DNA from 2 places in the Enterobacter sp. CFEC122 genome. Region 1 is predicted to be linked to the other one. Evidence: predicted binding sites of a transcription regulator. Region 1 holds the regulator's gene; the other holds the start of a gene.
The links. Region 1 encodes LexA, which represses DNA repair genes until DNA is damaged. Its sites were predicted from a motif close to TNCTGTATGTACATACAGNA; they were not measured.
Positions count from the first base shown of each region.

Region 2: umuD (translesion error-prone DNA polymerase V autoproteolytic subunit) is a predicted target of LexA. The motif match lies at 1,861-1,880, and genes of this name have one in related genera.

Region 1 covers NZ_JBRIQR010000020.1:21,853-28,070, reverse strand. The annotation lists gene plsB (glycerol-3-phosphate 1-O-acyltransferase PlsB) at 1-1,009, opposite strand, end outside; gene ACVCAM_RS15180 (diacylglycerol kinase) at 1,164-1,532, shown strand; gene lexA (transcriptional repressor LexA) at 1,641-2,249, shown strand; gene dinF (MATE family efflux transporter DinF) at 2,313-3,650, shown strand; gene ACVCAM_RS15165 (CsbD family protein) at 3,771-3,980, shown strand; gene zur (zinc uptake transcriptional repressor Zur) at 4,050-4,562, opposite strand; gene ACVCAM_RS15155 (cupin domain-containing protein) at 4,678-5,166, shown strand; gene ACVCAM_RS15150 (conjugal transfer protein TraF) at 5,339-6,218, shown strand, end outside.
Region 2 covers NZ_JBRIQR010000035.1:2,587-8,804, reverse strand. The annotation lists gene ACVCAM_RS20225 (DsbA family protein) at 1-118, shown strand, start outside; gene umuC (translesion error-prone DNA polymerase V subunit UmuC) at 164-1,417, opposite strand; gene umuD (translesion error-prone DNA polymerase V autoproteolytic subunit) at 1,407-1,841, opposite strand; gene ACVCAM_RS20210 (hypothetical protein) at 2,035-2,643, shown strand; gene ACVCAM_RS20205 (hypothetical protein) at 2,797-3,150, shown strand; gene ACVCAM_RS20200 (hypothetical protein) at 3,373-6,218, shown strand, end outside.

The sequences.
Region 1 (6,218 bases):
AGTTCAGGTTGATACCGGCTGCGATGTGCGGTGGCACCAGCCCCTGGTGATAGAGCACGTAGGAAAGGAGCAGGTAGTCCATGTGGCTGCGGTGGCAGGGGACATAGACAATCTCATGGCCATCGTGCGCCAGCTGACGCACGCGCTCGGCGTTATGGACGTTGATACCCTGATACAGGCGGTTCCAGGTAAAGCCGAGAATACGATCGGACAGGCGAATCATCTCGTAAGAGAAGTTCGCTGCGATCTCTTCCATCAGCGCAATGGCGTTCTGCTGAGCTTTCTCATGCGAAATTTTCTTGCTGCGCGCTTCATCTTCAACGGCGCGGGCAATCGCTTTTGAAGCCAATAGCTTGTTGAACAGGTCCTGACGCGCCGGGAGGCGTGGCCCTACGGCCGCCAGGCGCTGACGGGCGAAGTGCATACGCGCCACGCGCGCCAGTTTTTGCGCGATGATCTTGTCGGTGCCGTGCTCGTCCGCCATGCGACGCAGCGAAACTGACGGGGAGAAACGCACGAAGCTGTCGCGTCCCAGCCAGGAGACCGCGAAGAACTTCTGGATGCCGTTAAGCATGCGCAGCGGCGGATTCTCTTCGCCTTTTTCACGACCCGGACGACGACCAAACATCACCGATACCGGCACCATCTGCACATCCAGATCGGGGTTGCTGCGGTGCAGGTCGAGATAGTCATGGAACAGCTTGATGGACTCTTCTTTCGGCGTGTAATAGGTAAACACGCGCGGCCCGCCGTGGATGAAGACGTAGCGCGGCAGCAGCGTACCGTCAACTTCCAGCGGTTCAAGCGGGTCAGGTAAGTCATGCGCCAGACACTGGGCGCGAAGCGTCAGTAAGTCTGCCTTCGAGTTATAAGGCAAAACGTACATAATAGGGCGCGACGTATCGAGCCCCAGTTCCAGCGCGGGTTCTGCTGGGATAGACTTGCTTTTTACCAGGATGCTTAATGGTAAATTAAGTAATTTGTAGTAAATTCGTGGCCAGCCGGACATAAACGATGTAAAGCCTCTGGTTAATAATGCAATTGCGGCGCAAGGATAACAGAAAGCGCGCAAAATTTCTGTTGTTACCCGTCATACTTCAGGCTGTAGCGAAACGCGCTCCGCCTCATGTTAATGACGCTCTTTTTTAAAAAAGGTTCTTTTAATGGCCAATAATACCACTGGGTTAACGCGTATCATCAAAGCCGCCGGCTATTCATGGAAAGGTTTCCGTGCCGCATGGGTCAACGAAGCCGCTTTTCGCCAGGAGGGTGTCGCCGCAATCATCGCGGTGATCGTTGCCTGTTTCCTTGATGTTGATGCGATTACCCGCGTACTGCTTATCGGTTCCGTACTTCTGGTGATGATAGTGGAAATTCTTAATAGCGCTATTGAGGCCGTTGTTGATCGCATTGGTTCCGATTTCCATGAGCTTTCTGGCCGTGCAAAAGACATGGGCTCTGCTGCCGTGTTGCTGGCGATTATCACTGCCGTTATCACCTGGGTCACCCTGCTTTGGTCACATTTCCGATGAGCCTCGAGGAATAATTAAGTCCCTGGTTTTTTGTGCAGTTTTTGGTTCCAAAATCGCCTTTGACTGTATATACTCACAGCATAACTGTATATACACCCAGGGGGCGGAATGAAAGCGTTAACGACCAGGCAGCAAGAGGTGTTTGATCTCATTCGGGATCATATCGGCCAGACGGGTATGCCACCCACGCGTGCGGAAATCGCGCAGCGTCTGGGCTTCCGTTCTCCGAATGCTGCCGAGGAACACCTGAAAGCGCTGGCGCGTAAGGGTGTGATTGAGATTGTGTCAGGCGCGTCGCGTGGTATCCGCCTGCTGGTGGAAGAAGAGACGGGCATTCCGCTGATAGGCCGCGTTGCTGCAGGTGAGCCGCTGCTGGCACAACAGCATATTGAAGGTCACTACCAGGTCGATCCCGGCATGTTCAAACCGAGCGCTGATTTCCTGCTGCGCGTCAGCGGCATGTCGATGAAAGACATCGGCATTCTTGATGGCGATCTGCTTGCGGTGCATAAAACCCAGGACGTGCGAAACGGCCAGGTGGTGGTCGCACGCATTGATGACGAAGTGACCGTTAAGCGTCTGAAAAAGCAGGGTAACACTGTTCAGTTGCTGCCCGAAAACAGCGAGTTCACCCCGATTGTGGTCGACCTCCGCGAACAGAGCTTCTCTATTGAAGGTCTGGCGGTAGGCGTGATTCGCAACGGTGAATGGCTGTAATCTCTTCCTGACAGGCTACGCTTCTGCTGTAGCCTGCTTCATCCTCCTTTCCCGGTATTTTGCATGTCACTACTGACGGCATCAGATAAGGCATTGTGGCGTCTTGCCCTGCCGATGATTTTCTCCAATATTACCGTGCCCTTGCTGGGGCTGGTTGATACTGCCGTTATAGGCCATCTTGATTCACCGGTTTATCTTGGCGGCGTGGCGATTGGCGCGACGGCAACCAGCTTCCTGTTTATGCTGCTGCTCTTTTTGCGCATGAGTACCACCGGTCTTACCGCACAGGCTTATGGCGCGAAAGATCCGCTGCGTCTGGCGCGCGCACTGGTGCAGCCGCTAATCCTCGCGCTTGGCGCGGGTGCGTTAATCGTTGTATTGCGGGCCCCCCTGATCGATCTTGCGCTTCATATCGTCGGTGGCAGCGAAGCGGTACTGGCGCAGGCGCGACGGTTCCTGGAAATCCGCTGGCTCAGCGCACCCGCCTCGCTGGCAAACCTGGTTCTGCTGGGGTGGCTACTGGGCGTGCAGTACGCCCGCGCGCCCGTGATTTTGCTGGTGGTGGGTAATCTGCTCAACATTGTTCTGGACGTCTGGCTGGTCATGGGTCTGCATATGAACGTGCAGGGCGCGGCGCTGGCGACGGCGATTGCCGAATACGGAACCTTTATCATTGGCTTGTGGATGGTCCGGCGTGTGCTGGCCATGCGCGGGATCTCCCTGGCGCTGCTCAAAACCGCATGGCGCGGCAATATCCGTAAGCTGCTGGCGCTCAACCGTGACATCATGCTGCGCTCGCTTCTTCTTCAGCTCTGCTTCGGCGCGCTGACGGTTTTCGGGGCTCGACTGGGGCCGGAAATCGTTGCGGTGAATGCGGTATTGATGACGCTTCTGACCTTTACCGCCTATGCGCTGGACGGATTTGCCTACGCGGTTGAAGCGCATTCCGGGCAGGCGTACGGCGCGCGCGAAAGCGGGCAGCTTCGGGAGGTGTGGCGGGCTGCCTGCCGTCAGTCGGGGCTGGTGGCGCTGGCCTTTGGTCTGGTTTACGCCTGCTTCGGTGAGCAGATCGTTGCATTGCTTACCTCTCTCCCTGCGCTGCGCGAGCTGGCGAGCCACTATCTCATCTGGCAAGTCGTCTTACCGGTGGTTGGCGTCTGGTGTTATCTGCTGGACGGCATGTTTATTGGGGCGACGCGCGGAGCCGAAATGCGCAACAGTATGGCTGTCGCGGCGGCCGGATTTGGCCTGACGCTCCTGACGCTCCCCTGGCTGGGGAATCATGGTTTATGGCTGGCCCTGGCCGTCTTCCTCTCGCTGCGCGGGTTATCGCTGGCGTTTATCTGGCACCGGCACTGGCAAAACAATACCTGGTTTCCCTCGCGCTCCGATATATCGTGACGGTTAAAGATTCCGAATATGAAATTAACCACGGAATCCTTAACTACAATAATTATCACGTCCAGCAGAAAAGAACGTAACGGACGTTACGACCCGACGCTTAACGAAGAGGACACGATGATGAATAAAGACGAAATCGGCGGCAACTGGAAGCAGTTCAAAGGTAAAGCGAAAGAACAGTGGGGTAAGCTGACGGATGACGACATGACCGTCATCGAAGGTAAACGCGATCAGCTTGTCGGTAAAATCCAGGAGCGTTACGGCTACGCAAAAGACCAGGCGGAAAAAGAAGTGGGCGACTGGGAAAAACGCAACGACTACCGCTGGTAACCGGGCTACACCCGAAAGTACAAGGAAGTACACCCTGAGGGCGGCCATGAGCCGCCTTTTCATTTGCCGCTAACGCGGCTTTTTCTTCACCAGGATAGAGTGGTCGTGCTGACACGCGTCCTGATGGCGACAGGCTTCCACCTCCACGCACGCGGAACAGAGCCCGTGCGCTTCAATCACGTTATGACGCAGGGCAAAGCCCATTTTCGCTGCCAGCGTATGCATAATATCTTCCACGCCTTCCGCAGCCTCTTCTTTCACCACGCCGCAGCGGTCACAGATAAACATCGCCGATGTGTGGGTGGGCTGATCGAACAGATGGCATAGCACATAGCTGTTGGTAGATTCCACCTTGTGCACGAACCCTTGTTCAAGCAGGAAATCCAGCGCGCGATAGACCGTCGGCGGCTTTGCCTGCGGCTCGCTTTCGCGGAGCAGATCCAGAAGATCGTAGGCGCTGATGGCACCCTGCTGCAGGCTCATCAGACGTAATACTTCAAGGCGCTGCGGAGTCAGGCGCACATTGCGTTGCGCACACAGCTTTTCGGCCTGCGCTAACAGCTCTTTTGTGGACTTATCCATGTAGCACCCCGGATGTTATAGGACGGAAAACCTTCACTTTATCATGTTCTGCTAAAAACACCGAGATCCGCCAGTCTGTGCTATACCTGACCCATCGAAAACCGGGAGAACCAGAATGAAAAGACCTGACTGCATTCGACACTGGCGCGACGTGGAAGGCGCGGATGACTCGACCTACCCCGACAGCGATGAGCTGTTTTCCATTGGTGCACCGCTGGCTCGCAAGCTTGGGCTCGGGCGTATTGGCATCCATCATGAGCGCCTGCCGCCTGGGCGCAGAACGTCCTATCCGCATGCGGAGAGCGACGAAGAAGAGTTTGTTTACGTGCTCGAAGGCTACCCTGAAGCCTGGATTAACGGCCACTTGTGGAAACTGGAGCCTGGCGACAGCGTAGGTTTTCCCGCCGGAACCGGCATCTGTCATACCTTTATCAACAACACGGACGATGAGGTTCGGCTCCTGGTCGTTGGCGAGGCCAACAAGAAGCACAACCGCATCTACTACCCGCTCAACCCCGTGTATGCCGCCACGCGGGAAGATCGCTGGGTAGATCATCCCCCGCAGTTTTTTGGGCCGCATGATGGAAAACCTGGGAAAAAATAATTTCCTCTTCTATAAATATTGAGGGCCGTCACAAAATATAACAGGCCGTAAGGGAGTTTTACTTAGGGAAAGAAATAGCGGGTCTTTTACTACTTATTCACAGCAATAGTTCGTTCCTGTTTGGGTGATAACAGACAGGGGTTATTTCATAACAGACTATAACGGGCATACTGTGAAAAAAAATTTTAAATTTTCGGTGGTTAGCATTGCTGTCTCCTTGTTTATGGCAAATCAGGCGGGAGCAGCCAATACCTGGACAGAATCACGCAGCGACGCAATGGGTGGCACCGGCGTGGCTTCGGGAAGCTATGGCAGTGGGGCGTTAATCAACCCCGCGCTGCTGGCAAAGGCAAAACCGGACGATGATGTGACGGTCATATTGCCTTCGGTTGGCGCGCAAATCACGGATGAAGACAATCTTCAGGACGAGATTGATAACATCAACGACAAAATTAATCACTACAAGGATGTGGTTGATAATCTCACGCCACGAGAAATTATCACCAATCCATTAGGTTCCATTAATCAATTCCAGGGCGCGGCCAAAGATCTGGCCGATGAGCTGGACTATCTCAAAGGCAAAACCGCACGCGCAACGGCAGGGGCAGGGCTTGCGGTGAGTATCCCTAACGATGTCCTTTCGGTAGCCTTCATGGCGAAAGGCTATGCCCATGGCCGGGTGAGCTCGTCTATCGATCAGCAAGATATTGATTACCTTCGCCGTATTCAACGAAGCAATGTCGTGGCTGCCGGTGTCGCGCTGGACGCTGCGCTGAATGGTACGGATCAGATCACCAAAAACCTCAACTCAACGGCATCCGGCCGGGCGGCGATAGTCTCCGATTACGGTGTTGCTGTTGCCCGTCAGTTCGATCTGGGTGGCGTCCCGGTTTCCGTGGGGGTTACGCCAAAACTGCAAAAAACCTGGGTCTATAACTACACCACGTCAATCTACGATTACGACAGTAACAAGTGGAACGACAGCCGCTACCGCACTGACGATACGGGCTTCAACGTGGATGCCGGTATTGCGGCCGATTTCGGCGAACACT
Region 2 (6,218 bases), on a different contig from region 1:
ACCCGGTTTCATCATTATGAATATGAAAAAGCCGAATGCGGCGACTACCACATTTATCCCCGGGGCTATGGACGCAGCAACTTTGCAGGGCGCAATCGAAAAAGCTCGCGGGGCCTAAAGTTACTTTCACATTTGATGAGTACGGCCATGCCGGTCATGGCCGCTACGCTTTTACAACGAGTAATTCATCCCAGCGGGTCGTATATCTCGGTGATAGCATGGCCTGCTTCATACGAAAATCCTGTTGAATGCCTTCCCCCAGTAAAAACAGAGCTCCGCGCTTTTCTTTATTGAACCGGTCCATAACTTTCATCAGTGCCTGACTGCCAGGCCTGGCCGGGCGAGTATCAAACAGGCTGAGTTGCTCTGTGCCGTCAGTCATAGCGGAGAGCATTACCCCTGCTTTCGCATACGCTATCCCGGGTCTGTAAATGCGGTTCAGGATGGTCATGGCTGCATCAACCAGATCGCGGGTGTCCTGTGTAGCGGTAAGCGGCTCGATACCACAATTGCTGTAGCGGTTTTCACCTTGCGCATAATTGCTACTCTGAATGAAGACTGTGATTTGACGGGTCCACGAGCCATCCTTGCGCAGCTGCTCTGCCGCCCGGGCGGTAAAAAATGAAACTGCCTCATGTAGCTTGCCTATCTCATTAAGGCGCTGACCAAAACTTCTGGAAACGATAATCTGTTGCCTGACAGGAGGAGACTCGTGCAGCCGGAAACATGGTTCGCCATGCAGTTCCCGCCAGGTACGCTCGATTTCAACGCCAAAGCTTTTACGTAAAAAGCGAACGTCGCTATTATAAAAATCACCGGCAGTGATGATCCCGAAAGCCGACAGGCGTTCACTAATCTTTCGACCAATACCCCATATTTCTCTGGTACTGATCAGGCTCAGGAGCTTCCTGATCCTGGCCTGATCAGTCAAAACTACAACCCCGCCTGTAGCTGCCCATCGTTTGCTCGCATAGGTGCATAATTTAGCGAGGGTTTTGGTGCTTGAACAACCCACACCACAGGTAAGGGACAGATTATGAAGAAGTGTACTTCTGATCAACCGGCCGTAATCTTCATAATCTATTATCTTGTTCATGTTTTTCAATAACATGAAATTTTCATCTATGCTATATCGACTCGATTGAGGCGCGAAGCTTTCCAGCGTTTCATGGAAGCGATTTGAGTAGTCTTCATACAAAGTAAAGTTAGAGCTCCTGACTTCGATCCGGTGTTGCTGAATCAAATCCCTGCACTTAAAAATTGGGGTCCCACGCTTAATACCAACGCTTTTAGCCAGTTTATTCATTGCAATGACGGACGAATCGTTATTGCTGGCTATGATGAGCGGCTTTTTTGACAGCTTGGGATCCATCGCACACTCAAATGCCGCATAGGCTCCGTTAATATCAACGTGCATGTACATGGCTGAACTGATTCAGTGCAAAGGTGACGACGCCCCATATCTCAAGGGATTCAGGATTTACACGTATCGGCTTATAGGCTGGATTAGAAGGCATCAAAAGCAGCTCAGGATACGTGTGTAAGATCTTTACCGTAAACTCTCCATCCACCAGCGCAACGACGATAGAGCCGTGTCGTGCTGTTAAAGACCGATCCACAACCAGTATTGCTCCATCATTGATACCGGCATTGATCATACTGAGGCCCGCCGCCCTGACAAAGAAGGTTGAGGGGCGGTTGCGGACTACATATTCATGCAAATTTAATTCATTATCTTCATGCCCGGCGCACGGACTCATCACTCCACAGCTTAGTAAATCACTGAAAAAAGGTGCCATTTCGTAAGGCTTGTTGCTAATGTGCTCAAGGATAACAGACATAGCTACACTCGAATTCTTGTACTGTATGTATAAACAGTATTGCGAGTTGAAGAGAAAAGATCAAATCTCTCCGGTAACGCTATCAAGCCTGACGAAAAATTAAGCTTTATCATAAACATCAAAAACCATCTTTTACCGATAATGGCGAGCTGGCCTACGAAGAAGGTATACAAGCTAGGATGAAAGGATTCTGATGCTCCTCCCACCAAATTTTTTATCTCCTGAAGACCAGGCTGAGTACGATGCTTATATGGCAAGGTTCAGCGAGGTAAATCACTATTATGAGCATTGCACTGTCCCCGTGATTGACTGGTTTTTTAAACAAGCAACCGAGGCGCTGCATCATGGTCTATGGTTACCGGCCTGTACGAGCTTTCTGAATGGGATCGAAACATCACTCAGGGTTACGCTGAAGTTGAAATCAACTGTTAACGTTCAGCAGTCAGTTCCTGTACTGGTGGACTTAGATGGTACGTCAGTAATGAGTAACGCTTTAATGCGAAAGGCTAAGCAGGAAGGGATGCCGATAGAATTACTGTCATTTCCAGCCGAGAAGAATATGTTGGCAAAGATAGACGCTGGTAAAAAACCTGAAGCAGATATCGTCAGGCTTAGAAATAGTCTATGCCATGGCAACATTCTGGAGTTCATTATGAGTGTTAAAGTCGGTTCTCCAGATCCCATACGAATTTTTACTCCTGGTAACTGCTGTGGTTTAGCGCTTTTACTTTCGGCCTTATCGAAGAAATGGACGGTAGGCTTGCATCAATACTGGATCGACAACAATCTGACGTCCTGCTGAAACCTCATAAATCATGCCTACTAAAGTCACGTGCAAAAAAACGTTGTAGCATGATATGTTTAAAGTCAAAACAGTGGGTTCTATGTTTTGACGGCAAACATGATATAACTAATACTTCATAAGTAGATATCAATAGTCATAATGGAGTGAACTATGAAATTAAAAAATATTCTGCTGTGTGCGATGATGTCAGTCGCTTTTGGCTCCTCTGCTAATACTACACATAAAGTTGAAAACGAACCTATCCCAAACATTATTCTTGATGGTAAGGTTGATGATATTTGTAAAGATGCAAGCATCCGAACTGAACTTAATCATGATAAAGCAAAGGAACTGGTAACCACCAACCTGAAGCAGGCATTACCATTAAATACGGTACCGGATAAGTTGGATGAAGTTGCAGAAGCCTTTGTAAACCGCGACAAAGGCGCTTCAGAAACAGCAGACCATTGCCTTGTTAATGTACGTAATAAATACTGGGAAATGTATCCCTCTGAAGATAAGTAGCATTTATTATTAAAGGCTTCACTTAAGAAGCCTTTTTTAACCCTTTGCGAAACCTGCTTTAAAAGCAATGCGCTATTCATATCTAAGAATCTATTTAATTAATGAATAATAGTGGACGGATTCATTTCTAGTGAATGCCGAAGTTGGTGTTTTTTGAGTTATTAGACGGTAAGTGCAATCTGGTATGATTCACCTAACATACGAATCTGGAAGGAAAGGTATATGGGTGACCTGGTCAGCAAAAATAACATTGACCGTTTAGAGCGATTTCATTCTTTGCTGGCGGGTCAGTACTGGACGTCCACTGACAGCATCCCTGAAGAGGGTATTGTGGCAGGGGATACGCTGCTCATTACGTCTTTGCGTTACGTTGAAGATAAGCTGCACACAGTGATTCTACGCGCCCATCCCCGCGTTTACGGTCAGACTGTAGCTATTGTCACTGAAGACAGCAGCGGCAACCGTAGGGAACGTGGCAAAGAAATGCGAGAGCATCGCTTCCTGGTTAAGGATTTTCTGTCCAGTTTTGTATTTGAACCCGACCATAAGGTAATCCGGGATGCTGAACTCAGACAAGCTCAGGAAGAAGTGAATAGCCTACAGGCATCGCTTACAGCCCTCGTGAGCGATGCTCAGGGGCTCCGTGACCTTGCGATTGAGCAATTAGGAACAGATGACCGTGAAAACCCTGTGACGGGCCTTAGCGTTGCGTTAGTGCCCCCACAAGAGCAGCAGGCGGTAACCTCACTGGCGATTGGATCAGTTCAAAATGCTCTGTCCTCTGGTATTTCAGATACCCGCATTGAACAAATCAGAGAAGCGGCCTTAAAAGAAGGGCAGATCAGCACAGCCATCAGCAAAATCATCACACAACGAACGCAGGCAATCGCTAATGCCAGCAAAAGAATGCTGCCCTATTTCGAGGAAGTTGCAGCGGCAAGTCTGGCCACTACAGAAGAAGCCATGGAATATGTGAAGAAAATCCACGATGGCGTTGGCAGTCTGGAACTGTATACCGGCAAAGACGTTGAGGTAGTGAATATCGTGAAGGGTGAATCCGCTCCATCACACCTCCCGCTCCAGGTCGTTCAGGCAAAGCTGATGGTGGATGAAGAGCTGGCCGTATGGTGCGATCTCGATAGCTGGTTCGACTTCTCTGATATGGAAAAATTTCATGAAACTTTACGAACCAGCCCCGGGCTGGTGGAGCAGATTTTTCCGTCCGAACGTTCCATCGTATGTATGGCCACAACACGACGTTATATCGATTACCGCGATCCCTGGGAAAATCATGTCCGCAATGACAGGAACCGGGTTGTATTCCTTCTGGTCCGGGACGGTCAAAATATTCATCAGGTTTACTCTTCGGTAGAAAGCCATCTTGGGGCTTCGCAGCTATTCCCTTCCGCCAGCGAACAGGAAGCACATTTCCAGGGGATTGATGGCAGCACCATAAAGTTTGAGGACGTCAGTTATACCGACCGACTGAAGCAGCATGATCTTATGGCACTTCACTACCGTCGTTTCCTGATCCTTATCTGCGGCCTCGATCACCGGCTCAAACTATTTGGTGATTTCTATGATACCAATACCCCTTACAGTTTTCTGAGCCTTGAGTTCCAGGAACGGTACTTCCAATTTCTGCACGACAAAGACGGTTCTGGCCTTTTGGGTATGGCTGAGACACGGCCGTCTCTGCAAAGTTATCTTGAACAGGCAAACTCATGCCTTCAGTCCGGATCCCGGGTAATGTGCAACTGGGATTCGTTGATGAACCCAGTGACAGCACCAGGAGCAGTTCAGGAAGACAACAGCTACTCTGGCTATAAATGGCTTGGGAGAACCCATAAAAACTATGAGCCGGTTATTGCATTCCGTCAGGGAGACGATATCTGTGTCAACGCAACAGTAAACAGATACTCAACGGATCGAGATTTCAATTGTAAGGTGAATTTGTCTTTATTTAAGGAGTCCAGCAGGAATGATGCTGAACTGGGTTTCCTGTGCATGGATACCATTAAAGCGGAGGAGCTCGAATGGTACATTCACAGACGTAAATTCAGGTCTAATCACCTGTTTTACATTCGCTTCTTCAAGATGGCTTTAAATTATATTCGTGCCGAGCGTGAGGCAGAAGAACCTTACCGGCAGATGCTGAGCCAGGCTCTGGCCGATGGAAATATTGGCCAGCCTAATCTGAGATCAGAGTTGATAGATCGATGCATTGTAGCCTGGCGAGCTGATAACAGGGGGGCGACGCTGGAAGCTGCCATGAGTACAGAGAAGGGCTCCAAAGAGCTCCTGAACCAGCTCTATATGCTCGCTGATGTGGGGCTCAAACATCTTCCCGGGGTTCGTAATTTTATTAGCAGCAAAGGCTATGAGCTGGTCAGGTTATCGGTAAATGCTTCAGGGAAACTTGTTGCATATGCCGCACCAGCAAATTTTGAATGCGACAACCGGATGGAAGGGCATGCCTGGGTTCATCGAATGGTACTTGCTACATCCCGAAATGTCTTAAACGTCACTCATCAACGTTTTGCGAAAATGAAACACTTCTTACCAGCTGAAAACACCCTGTTCGAAGATGAACAGCTGGTGGCCACATGGTCGGGCAAAAAGACTGCTTTCAAAAGCTTCGAAGAGAAGCAGCGTTATTTTGATACATGCTCCCGTGGCGCTCAGGCTCTTAAGCAGTTTTTAAAGCTGAACGATCCGGTGATTTACACCAATCTGCTTGGCCAGTGGATTGAGGCCTATGAAAGTATCAATGAAACCAGTGAGTACGTACAGCAAGTAAGCCTAATGGCTCCTGTTGCGGTCAAGAGCGAAAAAGGTAAAGCCAGCCTCATCTATATTGGCACTAAAGACCTGGCCGACTGGTTTTATCAGAAAGCGCCGACACCCGAGTTGCAGGCGCTGTTCCTTGAGGAATACCTGTCCAAATTTGAAAATAAAGAGGTCAATAAAGAAAAGCTACTTTCACGCAGAAATACCGCTCTGTCTCTCAGTTTTTACACCATGGACAACGGGGAAGTACCAGATGAAATCCTCGTCACCAAATCAGT